DNA from 3 places in the Streptomyces diastaticus subsp. diastaticus genome. Region 2 is predicted to be linked to each of the others. Evidence: riboswitches for the same ligand, from Rfam matches in the RefSeq annotation. Region 2 holds a riboswitch; each other region holds the start of a gene.

Region 1 (5,730 bases), on a different contig from region 2:
TTCAGCAGCCGGACCGACTCTCCGCCGTGCGGGAACTCGGCGAGGACCGCCGTGGTGAACCCCTCCAGTTCCCGTTCCTCGCCCAGCCGGGCCGCCTCGTGGGCGAGGCGCCGGTCCAGCCGCGCGCCGAGCGCCTCCAGTGTGGGCTGGTCCTCGGCGGCCTCCCGGAAGGCGCCGAGCAGCAGGGCGACGGTGCTGACGGCGTCCATCCCCTTGCCCCGCACGTCCCCGATGAAGACCCGCAGGCCCCACGGACTGTCGTGGACGGCGTACAGGTCGCCGCCGATCCTCGCCTCGCTCTGCGCCGCCCGGTAGGAGGCGGCGATGTCGTACCCGGCCAGCCGGAGCGGGGGATCGGGCAGCAGGGCGAGCTGGACGCTCTCGGCGACCGTGCGGACCGCCGAGATCCGGCGGCCGTAGCGGATCACCAGCCGGTTCAGGTCGAGCCCGAGGGCCCCGGCGACGACCACGTACCCCAGGTCGACGATCTGCTGGGTACCGGCCGTGCCGGATTCCCAGACACCCGTGGCCAGTTCGGTGGCGAGCGCCACCAGCACCAGCCAGAGCGTCGCCCGGAACGACATGATCACCCCGGCCGCCACACAGGCCAGCACGATCAGCGGTCCCCCGCTGACCTCCCTCGGGGTGGCCACGTCCATCACGATGCCCAGGACCAGCAGGGCCCAGGGGACGATCCCCGAGTACGCGGGCCAGCGCCGTCCGATCCGGTCCATCGCGGTGGTCCTCCCAGGCGGTCGGTGCGACTCTCGTCCCGAGAGTTCACACGCCCGCCCCGGCCGGACCGGGCAGACACGCTTACCCGTCCGTATCCTGTTCGATTCCGTACCGGCGGCCGTGACGCCCGGCCCGGCCGGCCGCCTCACCCCGGACGGCGCTGGAGGAGGCCGTCGAGGACCGGTGCCCGGAGACGGACCGCGCCACTCCCGGCCCGGCCGGCGCTCGCGGCCCCTTCAGGCCCGGCAGGGGCGGGCCGGACGCGCCCCCCGCGCCCGGCCGGGGCGGGAGCCCGGTCAGCGGCCCCCGCCAGGTGCCCCCGGCGCGAGGAAGCGTACGAACGGCGGGCCCCCGCCGTCGGCCACGACGACCGCCCGGACCCCGTACACCTCCTCGATCAGCCCCTCGGTGAGCACCTCCCGGGGAGACCCGGACGCCACGGCGCGCCCCGCGCGCAACACCACGACCTCCTCGCAGAACATCGCCGCGAGATTGAGGTCGTGCAACGCCACCACGCAGGTCACGGGCAGCCCCGCCACCAGCGACAGCAACTCCAGCTGGTGCTGGACGTCCAGGTGGTTGGTCGGCTCGTCCAGCAGCAGGTGGCGCGGTTCCTGGGCCAGCGCCCGGGCGATCTGCGCCCGCTGCCGCTCCCCGCCGGAGAGCGTGTGCCAGAGCCGGCCGGCGAGGGGCGTCAGCCCGGTCCGCTCCAGGGCCGCCCGGACCGCCTCCCGGTCGGCGGGCCCCGGCGCCGCCCAGGCCCTGCGGTGCGGCACACGCCCGAGCCCGACCACGTCGCGGACGGTCAGGTCGGTGTCGGTCGCCGCGTGCTGCCCGACCACGGCGAGCCGCCGGGCCGTCTCGCGGCGGCCCAGTTCGGCCGGGGTGGAGCCGTCCACGGTGACGGTGCCGGCGGACGGCGCCAGCAGCCCTGCCAGCAGCCGCAGCAGGGTCGACTTGCCGGAGCCGTTGGGCCCGATGAGCCCGACCGTGCTTGCGGCGCGCGCCTGGAGCGTGACGCCGTCCAGGATGAGCCGCCCGCCCGCCGACCGCGAGACCCGTTCCGCGCGGAGCGCCGGCCGGCCGGCCGGGCAGGTGGCACGGCCGGTCACGCGGGCCTCCGGGTGCGGTACATGATGAGGACGAAGGCGGGCACGCCGATCAGCGAGGTGACCACGCCGACCGGGATCTCCTGCGGCGCCAGCACGGTCCTGGCCAGGGTGTCCACCCAGACCAGGAAGACGGCGCCGCTCAGCGCCGCCACCGGCAGCAGCCGCCCGTGCAGGGTGCCGGTCAGGGCGCGGGCGGCGTGCGGCAGCACCAGCCCGACGAAACCGATCGCTCCGGCGGCGCTGACCAGCGCGGCGGTGAGCAGCGCGGTGACGGTCAGCAGGACCAGCCGGGTCCGCGCCACCGGGACGCCGAGGGAGGCGGCGCTCTCCGTTCCGAAGGCGAAGGCGTCGAGCTGGTTGGCCCGTGCCCCGCACACCACCAGCGCCGCCGCCAGCACGGCCAGGCAGGCCCAGACGTCGGTCCAGGTGGCGCCGGAGAGGCTGCCGAGCAGCCAGAAGAGGATGCCCCGGGTCTGTTCGGCGTCGGCGGCGAACATCACGACGAACGAGGTGAGCGCGGAGAAGAGCTGCATACCCGCCACTCCGGAGAGCACCACCCGGTCGGTGGTGCCGCCGAGGCTGTGGCTGAGCAGCAGCACGAGACCGAAGGAGACGAGGGCGCCGACGAAGGCGCCGGTGGAGACCGACAGCGCGCCGCCGCCGAGCCCGAGGACGACCACGGCGACCGCGCCGGTGGAGGCGCCGGAGGAGACGCCGAGGACGAACGGGTCGGCCAGCGGGTTGCGCAGCAGCGACTGCATGACCACGCCGCAGAGCGCGAGCCCGGCCCCGCAGACGGCGGCCAGCACGGTACGCGGCAAGCGCAGTTCCCAGACGATGCCCTCACGGATGGGCGTCAGCCCGCTCTCCCGGCCGCCGAGGCGGGAGGCGACGACGGCCCACACGTCGGGGACGGAGACGCGGGCGGGACCGATGGTGATGGCGACCGAGACGGAGGCCAGCAGCAGGACGAGAGCCGACAGACCGAGCGTCCACGCCCCCGGCCGCCGCGCCCGCCCGGGCCCCGTGCCGGGGCGCGCGGCGGTGACGGTCACTTCGCCAGCCCGAACTCACGCAGCTTGGCGGCGACTTCCTCGATGCCGTCGACGGTGCGGATCGAGGGGTTCAGCGCCGCCCCGCTCACCTGTACGTACCGCTTCCTCTTCACCGCCGTCATGGTGCGAGTGGCCGGGTGGGACTCCAGGAAGGCGATCTTCCTGGCGGCGCTCTCCGCCGTCTGCGACTTGCGGGTGAGGTCGCCGATGACCAGCACGTCGGGGTCGCGGTCGGCGACGGTCTCCCAGTTGATCTGCGGCCACTCGTCCTTGGTGTCGTCGAAGACGTTCTTCCCGCCGACGGCCTCGGTGATGATGCCGGGCGCACCGCAGCAGCCGCCCATGTACGGCGCCTCGGCGTTGGCGAACCAGTAGAGGAGGGTGGGCCGTTCGTCCTCGGGAGCCTTCCTGGTGCTCAGCCCGTCAGTGGCCTTCCGGGCCCGCCGGCCGAGGTCGGCGACGAGCTTCTCACCACGTTCCTCGACGCCGAAGACCTTCGCCAGGTCGGTGACCTCGCCGTGGATGTCGGCCAGGGAGAGCGGATCGGTCCGCGCGCCGTCCCCGTCACCGGAGTTGGTCTTGGCGCAGTCGGCGGGCGAGACGTAGGTGCCCACACCGAGGTCCTCGAACGCCTCGCGGGTGGCGACGCCGCCCTTGCCGAGGGTCGACTCGAAGGAGGCGGTGACGAAGTCCGGTTCCTCGTCGAGGACCTTCTCGAACGAGGGGTTGTTGTCGGCGAGCCGCTTGACCTTGGCGTTGTCCTTCGCCAGGTGCGGCAGGACCGGGTCGGTCCAGGTAGCGGTGCCCGCCATCCGGTCGGCGAGACCGAGCGAGAGCAGGATCTCGGTGGAGTCCTGGTTGAGCGAGACGGCTCGCCGCGGCGGCTGCTCGACGGTCACGGTGCGGCCGCAGTTCTCCAGCGTGGCCGCCCCGGCCTCCTTCGCCTCGGCGGCGGGTTCGGAGCCCTGGCCCCCGCAGGCGGTGAGCAGCAGGCCGAGGGCGGTGCAGGAGGCGGCGAGGGAGATCCGGCGGAAGGGCGCAACAAGCACGGGGGTACGGCTTTCGTGTCGAGGCTCGGTCGCGAAGCCTGGCGTACAGGAACCCCGCCCGAAGGGGCGGAGGGCCAGCAGGTCTTCGGACTCGGGGTCGTGCGGACGGCGCGCCTTCCCGGGGGATGCCCCAGTGGCGTACTGCGCCGCCCGTCGCCCTCACCGCTGCGCGTCAGTTCCGGGTTCGCACCGGATTCCCTGACCCGTTCGCATCGAGATGCGCGGGTACGACTGGCGTGCGAAAGCTAGCACGGCGGGCCTCCCGGTCCCTGGGGTGGGGGGAGGCCCGCCGTGCCCGTACGGCCTGCGGTCATGCCGGGGTGCGGTCGTCCTCGGTGGCGTCCCGCGCCGGCTCGGCCCGGCGGCTGAGCGCGCCCGGCCACCAGGAGGCGGGGCCGATGTCGCGGACCAGGGCGGGGACCAGCAGGGAGCGCACGACCAGGGTGTCGAGCAGCACGCCGAAGGCGACGATGAAGGCGATCTGGACGAGGAAGGCCAGCGGGATCACCCCGAGGGCCGCGAAGGTGGCCGCCAGGACCACACCGGCCGAGGTGATGACTCCGCCGGTGGTGGTCAGGCCCCGCCGTACGCCCTCGCGGGTGCCGTGCAGCGCGGTCTCCTCGCGGACCCGGGACATCAGGAAGATGTTGTAGTCGACGCCGAGGGCGACCAGGAAGACGAATCCGTAGAGCGGGACGGAGGCGTCCGTCCCGGTGAAGCCGAAGACGTGGGTGAAGACCAGCGAGGCGATGCCGAGGGTGGCGGCGAAGTTCAGTGCCACGGTGAGCACCAGCAGCAGCGGCGTCACCAGCGAGCGGAGCAGCGCGATCAGGATGACGAGGATGATGGCCAGCACCACCGGCATGATCAGGTTCCGGTCGGCCTCGGCGGTGCGCTGGGTGTCGTACTGCTGCGCGGTGTAGCCGCCGACCACCGCGTCGGCGCCGTCCACCGCGTGTACGGCGGTCCGCAGCCGGGCCACGGTCTCCTTGGCGGCGTCGCTGTCCGCGCCGTCCTGGAGGGTGGCGTCGATCCGCACCCGGCCGTCCACGACGCGCGGTTCGCCGCCGCCGGGCCGTCCCGACTCGGTGACCGGGGCGACCGAGGCGACGCCCTCGGTCTTCTCGGCGGCCGCGACCACCTCGTCCACCCGGCCGGCGTCGGCGATGACGACGGCCGGGTTGCCGGCGCCGCCCGGGAAGTGACGGCTCAGCGTCTCCTGGGCGGAGACCGACGGTGCGTCGTTGACGAAGATCTCGTCGAGCGGGACGCCCCGGCTGCTCAGCGTCGGGGCGAAGGCCGCGCACGCCACGAGGGCGGCCAGGGTGATCGCCCAGACCTTGCGCGGCGTCCTGTCGACCCGGTCGGCGACCCGCTGCCACAGACGGTGGCTGCCACCGGTGCCGGTGACCTTGGGCCGGGCCGGCCAGTAGGCGGCCCGGCCGAGCAGGACCAGAGCGGCGGGCAGGAAGGTGAGCGCGCTGAGGACCGAGCAGACGATGCCGATGGCCCCGACGGGTCCGAGGGCCCGGTTGTTGGTGAGGTCGCTGAGGAGAAGTGCCAGCAGGCCGAGCGCGACGGTGGCGGCGCTGGCGGTGATCGGTCCGAACGACTGCCGCCAGGCCAGCCGCATCGCGGTGAACCGGTCGCCGTGCAGGCTCAGTTCCTCCCGGAACCGGGCGGTGAGCAGCAGCGCGTAGTCGGTGGCGGCACCGATCACCAGGATCGACAGGATGCCCTGCACCTGCCCGTCGACCCGGACCACGTCCCGCTCGGCCA
Region 2 (5,730 bases):
CGCGGCCAGCCCCAGCGCCCACAGCCACCACGCCCCGGCGTGCAGCGCGTTGGAGCGCGTCGCGAGCGGGGCGAGCAGTGCCGGGCGTAGCCGGCGGGCCTGCTGAAGAGGGCCGTGCGCCATCGTGACCAGCCGCTCAGCCGCGCCGGCGGCGGGACTGCCAGAAGGCCGCCACGCCCAGCACGGCCACCGCACCGCCCCCGACGAGGAGCCCGGCCGAAGGACCGCCCCCACCCGGAGCGGAACCGGAGTCCGCCTCCTCGGTTCCGGGGGAGGCGTCGGAGGACGCCTCGGCGGACGGCTTGCCCGCCCCCGGGACCTGCTCGCCGCACCCGGCCGCCGGGTAGCCGTCGATGGCGCAGAGCATCGCCGAGGAGTCGTACCGCAGCGGCGGGGCGACGGCCGCCAGCGCGTCGGCGGTACTGGCGTCCTCCTCCACGCTGGCACAGGCGGTACGGGGCTTCGGCGGGCGCTCGCCCCCGGGGGCGTCGGCAGCGGTGCCGAAGTCGAGGACGAGCGCGATCCGCTTGCGCCCCGCGCGCTCGTCGGTGTCCTCGCAGATCTTGGCGAAGGCCGCCTTCGAGCGGGGCGCGGCGGAGTCGTCCGCCTCCGCGCTCACCGCGAACCGGAACCCTTGCACCGAGCCGTCGTCCGGGCGGAGCTGGGCCGGTCCCTGGGTGGCGTAGCTCCACGTGGAGCCCTCGCGCTCCCAGAACGACCAGTACCGGTACCCGGCGGCCTGCGCGGGTGCCGCCAGGAGCACGGCCGCCAGCAGGCCGAGGAGCAGCGCGAACCCCGCCCGCAGGGTGCGGCGGGCGGGGCGGGACGCGGCGAGGCCGGGGGTCACTTGCGGCCGGACTTGTTGCGCAGGCTGATCATCAGGCCGACGCCCGCGCCGACGAGCAGGCCGACCCCGACGATCCACCAGACGCTGATCTGCGGGCCGTCCTCGTCCGCCGCCTGCTTCGCGGAGTCCTCGGCACTGGGCGTGTCCTCCGCGGACTTCGGCGCGGGGCCGGTGGCGTTCAACCCGGCGACCAGGTCGGTTCCGCCGAAGGAGCGAGGGTCGGTGCCGGTGGCGTGGGCGGTCAGGACGAGCTGGGCCCAGGCGGACGGGCCGGACTGCTTCGCCCAGGCCGGGCCGTTCTTCTCCAGCCAGGCCAGCGGCTTCTTCGCGGCGTCGGTCAGCCCGGCCGCGTGGAGCGCGGTCACCGCGTCGGCGGTGTTGCCGGTGTCGGGCTGGTCCTCGGCGCCCGGCATGGCGGAGGTCAGGTGGCCGTCCTTCTTGAGGACGTCGGCGAGGTGGGCGGCGCCGTTGGCGGCGGCCGCGCGGGCGTCGGCCGGCTTCTCGCAAGCGGTCTGCGCGGCGGACTCGCCCTCCGTGACGACGAGGGAGGAGCCGAGGCCGCCGAGGACTCCGGCGGCGGTGGCGTCCTCGTTGGCGGTGAGGTCGCCGTTCTTCTCCGGCTGGAAGGCGAAGGCCCCGCCGTCGGCGCACTTCAGGCTGAGGCCGAGCAGGGCGTCCTCGGGGGTCTTGTCCTTCTTCGAGGTGACCGTGTCGGCCTTCGTGCCGGTGGCGGCGAGGGCGCCGACCACCAGCGAGGTCGAGTTGGTGTCGGTGTCGCCGCCGGGCACGTACCCCCAGCCGCCGTCGTCGTTCTGCGCCGCCTTCAGCCAGTCGACGGCCTTGCCGACCGCCTCGTCGTGGCCGCCGAGCGCGGCGAGCGCCTGCACGGCGGTGGCCGTCTGGTTGGTGTCGACCTGCGTCTTCGCGTCGCAGTCGGACGACGGGTCGGCGCGGAACGGGGCGAAGGAACCGTCCTCACACTGCTGGCCGGTCAGCCAGTCGACGGCCTTCGCGGCCGGCTCGACCCCGGCGGTGTGCTGCGCGAGCAGCGCGAGGGACTGGCGGTAGACGCCGTCGTAGGCCGGGTCGCTGTCGCCGTACAGGCCCGAGGGCAGCTTCTTGACGGACGGGGCGGGGGAGTCCTCGGCGACGGCGGCCGGAGCGAAGGCGGCCGACGCCGCCGTCAGTGCGGTCAGCGCGGTGAGCGCCAGGGCGCTGCGACGGACGGTCATGGGTGGGAGCCCTCTCCTGAAGGAAGCCGGGCACGGGCGCACGCAAGCGCCGGGCTCCGGCTCCGTATGCCTCGACGGTGCCGGCCGCCGGAGGTCTCCGGCGGCGTGAGCCGGTCATGAGTCCGAGGAGGCATTCCGGCTGTGCCGGCCCGACTGGCGGGCGGCTCACGGCTGCGGGTCAGCGCCGGATTCCCACCGGCTTCCCCTCACACGGTCCTGACGACGACCCGGTCACTGTACCGGTGCGGGCGGACCGTGGGCCGGGGCCGCCGTCCGGGCGGTCGCGGGGGCCGGGAGCCCGTACGGCGCCCCGGTCCCGGCCGTGGTGCGAATCACCTGTTCCGGGGGTCCTGAACGGGCTACCTGCCGGTAGATTCGATGCTTCGTGAACGATCAAGACCGACCGCGCCGAACTTGTTGCGGATCGGAGTCCCGGCGTAACCTCCCGGGACGTCGGGCTGGCAGAAGGGGGCCGGGTAGTGACCGCTGAGGCCATGGAGGCGGACCCCGCGCGACAGGAACCCGCCCCGGAACCGGCCTCGGGCGATCGATCCGCGGACGAGGGCCGGCCCCTGCGCATCGCCCTCCTCACCTACAAGGGCGACCCCTTCTGCGGCGGTCAGGGTGTCTACGTCCGCCACCTCTCCCGCGAACTGGCCCGCCTCGGCCACCACGTCGAGGTCATCGGTGCCCAGCCCTACCCCGTCCTCGACGAGGGTGTCGAGCTGACCGAGCTGGCCAGCCTCGACCTCTACCGCCAGCCCGACCCGTTCCGCACCCCGGGCCGTGGCGAGTACCGCGACTGGGTGGACGCGCTGGAGGTCGCCACCATGTGGACCGGCGGCTTCCCCGAGCCGCTCACCTTCAGCCTGCGCGCCCGCCGTCACCTCGCGGCCCTCGCCGGGCGGTTCGACGTGATCCACGACAACCAGACGCTCGGCTACGGCCTGCTCGGCGGTGCCCGCGCGCTCGGCGCCCCGCTCGTCACCACCGTGCACCACCCCATCACCGTCGACCGGCAGCTGGAGCTGGCCGCCGCCGGCTCCTTCACGCGCCGCCTCTCGGTCCGCCGCTGGTACGGCTTCACGCGGATGCAGAAACGTGTCGCCCGGAAGCTGCCCTCGGTGCTCACCGTCTCCGGTACCTCCCGTCAGGAGATCGTCGGCCATTTCGGCGTCCGCCCCGAGCGGGTCCACGTCGTCCACATCGGTGCCGACACCGACCTCTTCTCGCCCGACCCGTCCGTCGCCGAGGTGCCCGGCAGGATCGTCACCACCTCCAGCGCCGACGTGCCGCTCAAGGGCCTCGTCCACCTGGTGGAGGCGCTCGCCAAACTCCGCACCGAGAACCCCGACGCCCACCTGGTCGTCGTCGGACGCCCCGCCGAGGACGGGCCCGTCGCCCAGGCCATCGAGCGGTTCGGCCTGACCGGCGCCATCGAGTTCGTCAAGGGCATCAGCGACACCGAACTGGTCGACCTGATCCGCTCCGCCGAGATCGCCTGCGTCCCCTCCCTCTACGAGGGGTTCTCGCTGCCCGCCGCCGAGGCCATGGCCACCGGCACCCCGCTGGTCGCCACCACCGGCGGCGCCATCCCCGAGGTCGCCGGGGCCGACGGCGACACCTGCCTCGCCGTGCCGCCCGGCGACGCCGGAGCCCTCGCCACCGCCCTCGGCAGGCTCCTCGCCGACCCCGGGCTGCGCCGCCGCCTCGGCACCGCGGGCCGCGCCCGCGTCCTCGCCAAGTTCACCTGGCGCCAGGCCGCCCTCGGCACGGTCGCCCACTACCGCCAGGCCATCGCCGGGAGCCCGGGCCGCCCCGCCGCCCCGGCCACCACCGCCCGACCCGACCGCGAAAGCAGGTCCACGTGCTGACCGTCGACTTCACCCGCTTCCCGCTCGCCGCAGGCGACCGCGTGCTCGATCTGGGCTGCGGCGCGGGCCGCCACGCCTTCGAGTGCTACCGGCGCGGCGCGCAGGTGGTCGCGCTGGACCAGAACGCCGAGGAGATCCGCGAGGTCGCCACCTGGTTCGCGGCGATGAAGGAGGCCGGTGAGGCCCCCGCCGGAGCCACCGCCACCGCGATGGAGGGCGACGCCCTCAACCTGCCCTTCCCCGACGAGTCCTTCGACGTCGTCATCATCTCCGAGGTGATGGAGCACATCCCCGACGACAAGGGCGTCCTCGCCGAGATGGTCCGCGTGCTCAAGCCCGGCGGCCGCATCGCCGTCACCGTGCCCCGCTACGGACCCGAGAAGATCTGCTGGGCTCTCTCGGACGAGTACCACGAGGTCGAGGGCGGCCACATCCGCATCTACAAGGCCGACGAACTGATCGCCAAGATGCGCGGCGCGGGCCTCAAGCCCTACGGCACCCACCACGCGCACGCCCTGCACAGCCCCTACTGGTGGCTCAAGTGCGCCTTCGGCGTCGACAACGACAAGGCGCTGCCGGTGCGGGCGTACCACAAGCTGCTGGTCTGGGACATCATGAAGAAGCCCGCCCTGACGCGGGTCGCCGAGCAACTGCTCAACCCGGTCGTCGGCAAGAGCTTCGTCGCCTACGCCACCAAGCCGCACACCCCGACGGCGGCCGCCAAGTGACGTCGCCCCGGACGGAGCACCTGGTCCTGCCCGGGGTCCTCACCGAGCAGCAGGCCCGCGCCACCGTCGCCGGCCTGCTCTCCGTGCAGCGCGCCGACGGAGCCATACCGTGGTTCCGCGGGCACCACCTCGACCCGTGGGACCACACCGAGACCGCCATGGCGCTCGACGCCGCCGGCGAGCACGAGGCCGCCGCGCGCGCCTACGACTGGCTGGCCCGCCATCAGCTTCCCGACGGGTCCTGGTACGCCGCGTACGCCGACGGCGTGGCCGAGGAACCCACCGACCGGGGCCGTGAGTCCAACTTCACCGCCTATGTCGCGGTCGGCGTCTGGCACCACTACCTGGCCACCGGCGACGACGCCTTCCTCGACCGGATGTGGCCGGTGGTCGCCGCCGCCGTCGAGCACGTCCTCGCCCTCCAGCAGCCCGGCGGGCAGATCGGCTGGAAGCGCGAGGCCGACGGCACCGCCGTCACCGACGCGCTGCTCACCGGCTCCTCCTCCATCCACCAGGCGCTGCGCTGCGCCCTGGCCATCGCCGAGCAGCGCGAGGAGCCCCGGCCCGACTGGGAACGCGCCACCGGCCTGCTCGCCCACGCGATCCGCCGCCACCCCGAGCGGTTCCTCGACAAGGACCGCTACTCGATGGACTGGTACTACCCCGTCCTCGGCGGCGCCGTCACCGGCGAGGAGGCCAAGGCCCGCATCGACGAGGGCTGGGACCGCTTCGTCGTCCCGAAGCTCGGCGTGCGCTGCGTCGTGCCCAACCCGTGGGTCACCGGCGGCGAGAGCTGCGAACTGGCCCTCACCCTCTGGGTGATCGGCGAGTCCGACCGGGCCCTGGAGATCCTCCAGTCCGTCCAGCACCTGCGCGACGCCGCGAGCGGCCTGTACTGGACCGGGTACGTCTTCGAGGACGACACCGTCTGGCCGCGCGAACTCACCACCTGGACCGCCGGGTCGCTGCTCCTCGCGGTCGCCGCGCTCGGCGGTGACGAGCCGACCTGCGCCGTGTTCTCCGGCGCCCGGCTCCCGGCCGGCCCCGCC
Region 3 (5,730 bases), 1.8 Mb from region 2:
CGAGCTTCTCACCTGGGATCGACAGCGCGTAGAGCATTCCGCTCAAGGCTGTGACCAGGAGGAACGGAGCTACCAGCAGGCCGGCGAAGAAGTGCAGGCGCAGTACCAGGGGCCGCATCGCGGACCAGGCACTCGTCCCCGGGGGTTTCTGCGCTACGTGCTCGGCCACGGCTTTCGGTGGGGCGGGGCGGGCGTCCGGGACGCCGGTGGTGTCAGTGATGTCGTATCCCTGGGGGGGGGCGGCACGCCGGTGTGGGAGCACACTGGCTGCCCGCGCGGTGGCGGGTGCCGGGGTGGAGCCGGTTCGCCCGGCCCCCCTGGGTCAGGGATGGACGAGACGCGGCGGGGTCGGTGCGAGGTCGGCCTCCGGAACGCGGTCGAAAGCGTCTGCGGGGCGGCGGGAGCCGACCGGTGGACCGCGCCGCGTGACCACGTGCCCGAGTACGAGGTGACCGGCTGCGGGAGCGGACCGGGGAGCCGGGAAGCTACGCGGCCGGACAACCACCAAGGGCCCCGGAAGCGGCATGCGGAAGGTCCGGACGAACTCCGCGCTCGCCACGTGGGCCAGCTGCGTCAGCGCCCGCTCTCCGTGGGACAGCCACCAGGCGCAGCCCAGGGCCGCGAGAAGGTGGGCGGCCGTCATGGAAGAAGTGTCACCGGTCGCCAGCGTGTTTCAGGCGAAGGGGTTCGCCGCGTCCGGCATCCCGGCCCCTCCCATGTGCGCACCTGGGTACGCGTGAGAGGACGAGCCCGGTTCAGGAACGGTGTGGGCCCAGCTGAAAGCCGCGTGCAGCAGAAGTTGGGTGCCGAGCGTCCCCGCGCAGATGGCGAGGGGTCCGCGGGCCCGTCCGGCGGCGAACCACGCGGCCACGACGATCGACCAGAACGCCGCGACCAGCACCTCCGGGGAGACCGCATGCGCGGAGGAGAGCGCGTGGCCGCTCCCCGCGAGGCTCACGCACACCAGCGCGAAAAGGAGGGCCCGCACGGCACGCACGAGGCTCTCGGTGTGGCTCACAGTCCGCCATGGTGACGGGGAAGGGCTCGTTCCGCATCGATGCGAACCCGTCATATGCCGCTTTGTCCTCAAGGTTGTCGCGAGCCGCACACCTGGGAACCGGAGCAGGGACTGAACCGTACGACCGCCGGCACGACGGCGGTCGTCGTCCACCTCCGGGACCGTCAGCTGTGGTGCGGATGCGGACTGGTGGAGGGCGGCTCCACTGGCCGCTCGCGCCCCCCGTCCCGTCCCGAGAGCGCCACGACGAGCAGAGCCACCGCTACACCTGCCACGACGACGCGGCCCGCGGCTCGCAAGGTCCACCCCGAAAGCCGGCGGACCGACTCCGGTTTGCCCAGCCGTTCACTCCGTCGCGCCGGCCCGACCAGCCTCGCCAGCAGCAGGACGGCGACAGGAATCTGGAGCAGCCAGAGCACGGTGCGTGGCCACTCGCCGTACCAGACGTTGGTGCCGTACAGCAGCGTGTGCCAGACGCTGAGCACGTAGACGACGATCACGAAGCGGTGCAAAACCCGCCAGGTCCTCGCTCCGATGCGGTGGCGCACGTAGAAGAGCAGCCCCAGCGGCACGGCCAGGTAGAGAGCGGCCTGCCCGATGGGGATGGCGATCTGGCCTGTTCCCGAGTCGTACCAGCCGGGGACGAAGGAGTCAGCGAAGGCTGCCCACAGTCGTTCGGCCCAGCCGAGCTGCGCCTCGTACCGGACCAGTTCCGCGGCGAACATGAGGGCGTGCGCCAGCATCAGCGCCATCGTGGTGAGGCTGGTCGTGCGGTGCCAGCGCTCCAGGGTCTGCGGCGAGACGCGCAGCGCTTCAGGCCTGGTACCGGAGACCAGCAGACCGATCATCACCGTCCCCCACGCCCACAACAGGGCGGACCAGCCGAACGCCTGACTGAGCAGGTAGATCCAGTACGTGCGGGCGTCGTCCATGAAGGGCATGACCGCGACTGTCGCGGAGGTACCGGACTCCATCCGGACGTACAGGAAGACGAAGACGGCGGCGGTGACCCCGACCGCGGCGGCGGCGTCCGGCACGGCGAGGCGAAGATCACCGCGAAGGGTGACGCGCCCTCCCACACGGCCCCGGTTCTTACCGGAGCCTCTCTCCGTCTCGTCCTGGGAAGCCGTTTCTGGCGACAAGGCGAAGCCTCCAGGGTCGGTCACCGAGCGCTCGGTGAGGTCGTGGGGCCCAGTGTGACGGGACAGGCCAGTCGGACGCAGTCGTTTTCCGGCCACAGATCAACACTGCTGTCTCACGTGTGTACTTCCGTACCGCTCCTCCCTCCCCCACCACTCACATCAGGACACCGCTGAACCGCCCCCTGTCGCATCGGAGGCACCGCGTCTACGCTGACGCTGCAATCGCTCCGTACCAAGTGACCGCACTGGTACGGCGTAAGAGGGAACCCGGTGGAAATCCGGGGCTGTCCCGCAACGGTGTGCGAGAACCCCCGAACTCCGACGCCACGCACCTGGCCTCCAGCCAGACCGAGGCGCCGTGGCACTTCCCGCAAGCCCGGTCACCTGCCGGCCGCACCCGCCCGAAGTTGTCTGGCGGGTCCGACCACTGCGACCTCGAGGACCGGGTCGACGGTCACGGCGCCTTCGCGGCGAGCGCGCCGCGACCTGTCCTCCTCCTCGCCCGTGTCTGGTGCACGGCGTCGGAAGGAGAGCGAGCCCGTGTCCCTTTTCCGCCACTTCTCCCCGACCGAAGACCCCGCCGTGGCCCGTCGGCCAGAGGGGGGCCGACGGTGCTGAACTCCTTACCGGAGGTCCTTGAGAACCACGCTCCGCGCTCGCCGACGGTCTGGGGAGCGTGCCATGGGACCCTGGGCGAGCTGTACCAAGGCCCCCTGCCTTCCGGCGACGACTCCGACATCGCCCTGGTCTCTTTTCCGGTACACGGTCTGACCGCCCGAGTGGGCTTCACCCCGGGCGCCGCCCCGCAGAAGAGGGCCGGGCTCCGCCCGAAGGCGGCCGAGGCCGCTCGCCTGTTCCTGGACCACCACGGCCTGGCGCCGCCGTCGGGGACCTGGAGCCATCAGTCCGAGCTCCGTGTCGGTGTGGGGATGGCAAGTTCGACCGCTGACATCGTGGCCACGCTGCGCTGCCTCCACACCTACCTCGGCATCCCCTACGACCTGGACACGGTGCTACGCGTCCTCTCGTCGATCGAGCGTGCCGACAGCGTCTTCCTCGACGAGTTCGCCCTCCACCTGAGCAACCGGCACCGGATAGTGCGGCGCCTGGGCACCGCACTGCGTTTCCACACCGCGTACATCACTGAGCCGGGCGTGGTGGACACCGAAGCGGTCACGAGGACATTGAGGGTTTTCCCACCTCACGCTGTCGCGTGGTGCAGGACGAGAACGGCCTTCACCACGTCGGTGATCCGGTTCGTGCTGCAGCGGAGCTTCCGTAGCAGTCGCCAGCCCTTCAGGGTGGCCATGGCCTGCTCGCCGAGGCAGCGGATCTTGGCGTGCGTGCTGTTGTGCCGGCGCTGCCACCGCTTGAGGCGACGGCCACGGAAGGGCACCCGGACCGGGCAGCCGGCACCTTGGTATGCCTTGTCCGCCCAGCACTTGAGTTCGGCAGCGGCGAGAGCTTCGATGATCCCGTGAGTGCGGGCCGCAGTCAGGTCGTGGGTGGAGCCGGGCAGCGCGGGCGAAGCCCACAGCAGGCGGCCGAACGGGTCGGTGAGAACCTGGACGTTCATGCCGTGACGTTTGTGTTTGCCGGAGTAGTACCGGGTGTCGGCGGCGATTCGGTCGATCGGCAGCAGGGTGCCGTCGAGGATCACAAAGGCCAGGCGGCTCGCGGTCCGCATGACCTGGGCCAGGCTGGGAGCGAGCGTGGCCAGGACTTCTATCGCCTCGCGGACATAGCGGTAAACCGTTGCGACCCCGATGCCGAACCCGGCGGCAAGCTGGGCGTAGGTGTCACCGCAGCGCAGATGCGCCAGAACCAGAAGGGCCTGGCGGCCCGGCGTGATGCGCCGCCACCGGGTGCCGATCTCACGACGGCGCGCAGCCAGGCGTCCGGCGAGGTGGCGCAGATGGTCACTGGACAGGTCGATCGCCGATGGGTAGACAAGCACGCGAAGCTCCTGGTCGGCACGGGTGATCTTGGTCGTGAACCCGTCTACCAGGAGCTTCACCGCTTCGCATAACCCGCCAACCACCGGCCCACATCGTCAGGTTGGAAAGGGCTCATTGCAGCAGTTCTACCGCCGAAGGCCGGACGCGTACGGACAGGCTCTCACCGGTCTGCTCGACGGCTTCTCCGCTCGCGACCCCGTGGCCGTCGCCCGCGCCTCGACGCAGAGCGCGGCGCTCTCCCAAGAGGTACTGCCCAAAGAGACCTTCGAAACGGTCCTCGCTCACCAGGGACGTTTCGGAGCCGACGGCGTCTTCGTCGCCCACACCGGCTGCCTGGTCGGATACCTCTTCTGCCGCCCCTTCTCCGGCCGCACCCGCTCGGACCTGACGGCGTTCTTCGCGTCGCTGGGCCATCAGTGCTCTTTCGCCCAAGGAGGATTCAGGTGATCCACCCCCATGTCGCCGACGCCCTGAAGGCGCCGGACCTGGTGCGCCTCGACCACGGACTCGTACTGCTCCGATTCGAGTCGATGAAGATCTACTCCGCCCTGGGAGCCGTGCGTCACCTGCTGGACGAGGGTGTGGTCCGGCCCGGACAGACCCTGATGGACAGCTCCAGCGGCATCTACGCCTACGCGCTGGCCCTCGCCTGCCACCGCTACGGGATGCGGTGTCGCATCGTGGCCTCCACCACGGTCGACGCGACGACTTTGGCTCAACTGGAGGTACTCGGCGCGGAGGTGGAGCAGGTACGCCCTTCCAGCGATCTCAAGCTCGACCAGGAACTGCGCGTACGACGGGTGAAGGAGATCCTGGACCGCCACCCCGACCGCCATTGGATGCGCCAGTACCACGACGCCATCCACTACCTCGGATACCAGGAGGTCGCCGACCGCATAGCGGAAGAACTTCCGGGGCGCCCGCTCACCCTCGTCGGCGGCGTCGGCTCGGGCGCGTCGACCGGCGGGCTGGCCGAGCGGCTCCGCACCCAGGACTCGCGAGTCCGGGTGGTGGGCGTCCAACCCTTCGGCAGCGTCACCTTCGGCAGCCAGGACCACCACGACCCGGAAGCCATCATCGCGGGCATCGGCTCCGCCATCCCGTTCGACAACGTCCGGCATCACCTCTACGACACCGTGCACTGGATGAACTTCACCCACGCCATGTCCGGCGCCGTCGCCCTGCTGAAGGAGCACGCGGTCTTCGCCGGGCTGTCCACCGGGGCGAGCTACCTCGCGGCCACACACGAGAGCCGCCATCGGCCCGACCGCGTCCACGTGGTCATCGGCGCGGACACCGGCCACCGGTACGTGGAACGCGTCTACGCCCGGCACGCCGAGGCACTCGACATCGCCTCCCTCAAGCCGGCCGAGGTCGCGACGCCCGCGGCCATGACCATGCCCTGGTCGGTCATGGCCTGGAACCGTTCGCAGGCCAGTGCTGCGCACCGGACGGAGGCGGCATGAGCATCGTCTGCCTGGAACTGCTCACCTTCGGCCTCGGACGCCTGGTCAGCGCGGCCGATCTGCTGGACGAGCGTCTCGTCCTGGTGACGCGGGACCCCTCCTACTACGCCTACGAACTCGACCGACTCCCTCCGGGGGCGCTCGAC

The links. Region 2 has a riboswitch for cobalamin ahead of Sdia_RS10015 (SCO2321 family membrane protein). Riboswitches for the same ligand answer to the same signal wherever they lie in the genome.
Region 1: it holds a riboswitch for cobalamin, as region 2 does, so the genes downstream of both, Sdia_RS22240 (ABC transporter substrate-binding protein) here and Sdia_RS10015 (SCO2321 family membrane protein) in region 2, are expected to answer to the same signal.
Region 3: it holds a riboswitch for cobalamin, as region 2 does, so the genes downstream of both, Sdia_RS30620 (GHMP family kinase ATP-binding protein) here and Sdia_RS10015 (SCO2321 family membrane protein) in region 2, are expected to answer to the same signal.

The regions. Positions count from the first base shown of each region.
Region 1 covers NZ_BLLN01000005.1:1,073,851-1,079,580, reverse strand. Annotated here, with positions in the region: gene Sdia_RS22255 (PP2C family protein-serine/threonine phosphatase) at 1-734, opposite strand, end outside; gene Sdia_RS22250 (ABC transporter ATP-binding protein) at 1,032-1,847, opposite strand; gene Sdia_RS22245 (FecCD family ABC transporter permease) at 1,844-2,902, opposite strand; gene Sdia_RS22240 (ABC transporter substrate-binding protein) at 2,899-3,951, opposite strand; cobalamin riboswitch at 4,011-4,202, opposite strand; gene Sdia_RS22235 (MMPL family transporter) at 4,262-5,730, opposite strand, start outside.
Region 2 covers NZ_BLLN01000003.1:354,217-359,946, forward strand. Annotated here, with positions in the region: gene Sdia_RS10005 (CbiQ family ECF transporter T component) at 1-123, opposite strand, end outside; gene Sdia_RS10010 (SCO2322 family protein) at 137-847, opposite strand; gene Sdia_RS10015 (SCO2321 family membrane protein) at 844-2,079, opposite strand; cobalamin riboswitch at 2,188-2,325, opposite strand; gene Sdia_RS10020 (glycosyltransferase family 4 protein) at 2,559-3,953, shown strand; gene Sdia_RS10025 (class I SAM-dependent methyltransferase) at 3,947-4,681, shown strand; gene Sdia_RS10030 (prenyltransferase/squalene oxidase repeat-containing protein) at 4,678-5,730, shown strand, end outside.
Region 3 covers NZ_BLLN01000003.1:2,138,458-2,144,187, reverse strand. Annotated here, with positions in the region: gene Sdia_RS17440 (PepSY-associated TM helix domain-containing protein) at 1-220, opposite strand, end outside; gene Sdia_RS17435 (hypothetical protein) at 674-1,018, opposite strand; gene Sdia_RS17430 (ferric reductase-like transmembrane domain-containing protein) at 1,183-2,097, opposite strand; cobalamin riboswitch at 2,397-2,548, shown strand; partial or broken gene Sdia_RS30620 (GHMP family kinase ATP-binding protein) at 2,772-3,188, shown strand; gene Sdia_RS17420 (transposase family protein) at 3,362-4,117, opposite strand; gene Sdia_RS17415 (hypothetical protein) at 4,233-4,565, shown strand; gene Sdia_RS17410 (cysteine synthase family protein) at 4,562-5,584, shown strand; gene Sdia_RS17405 (ATP-grasp domain-containing protein) at 5,581-5,730, shown strand, end outside.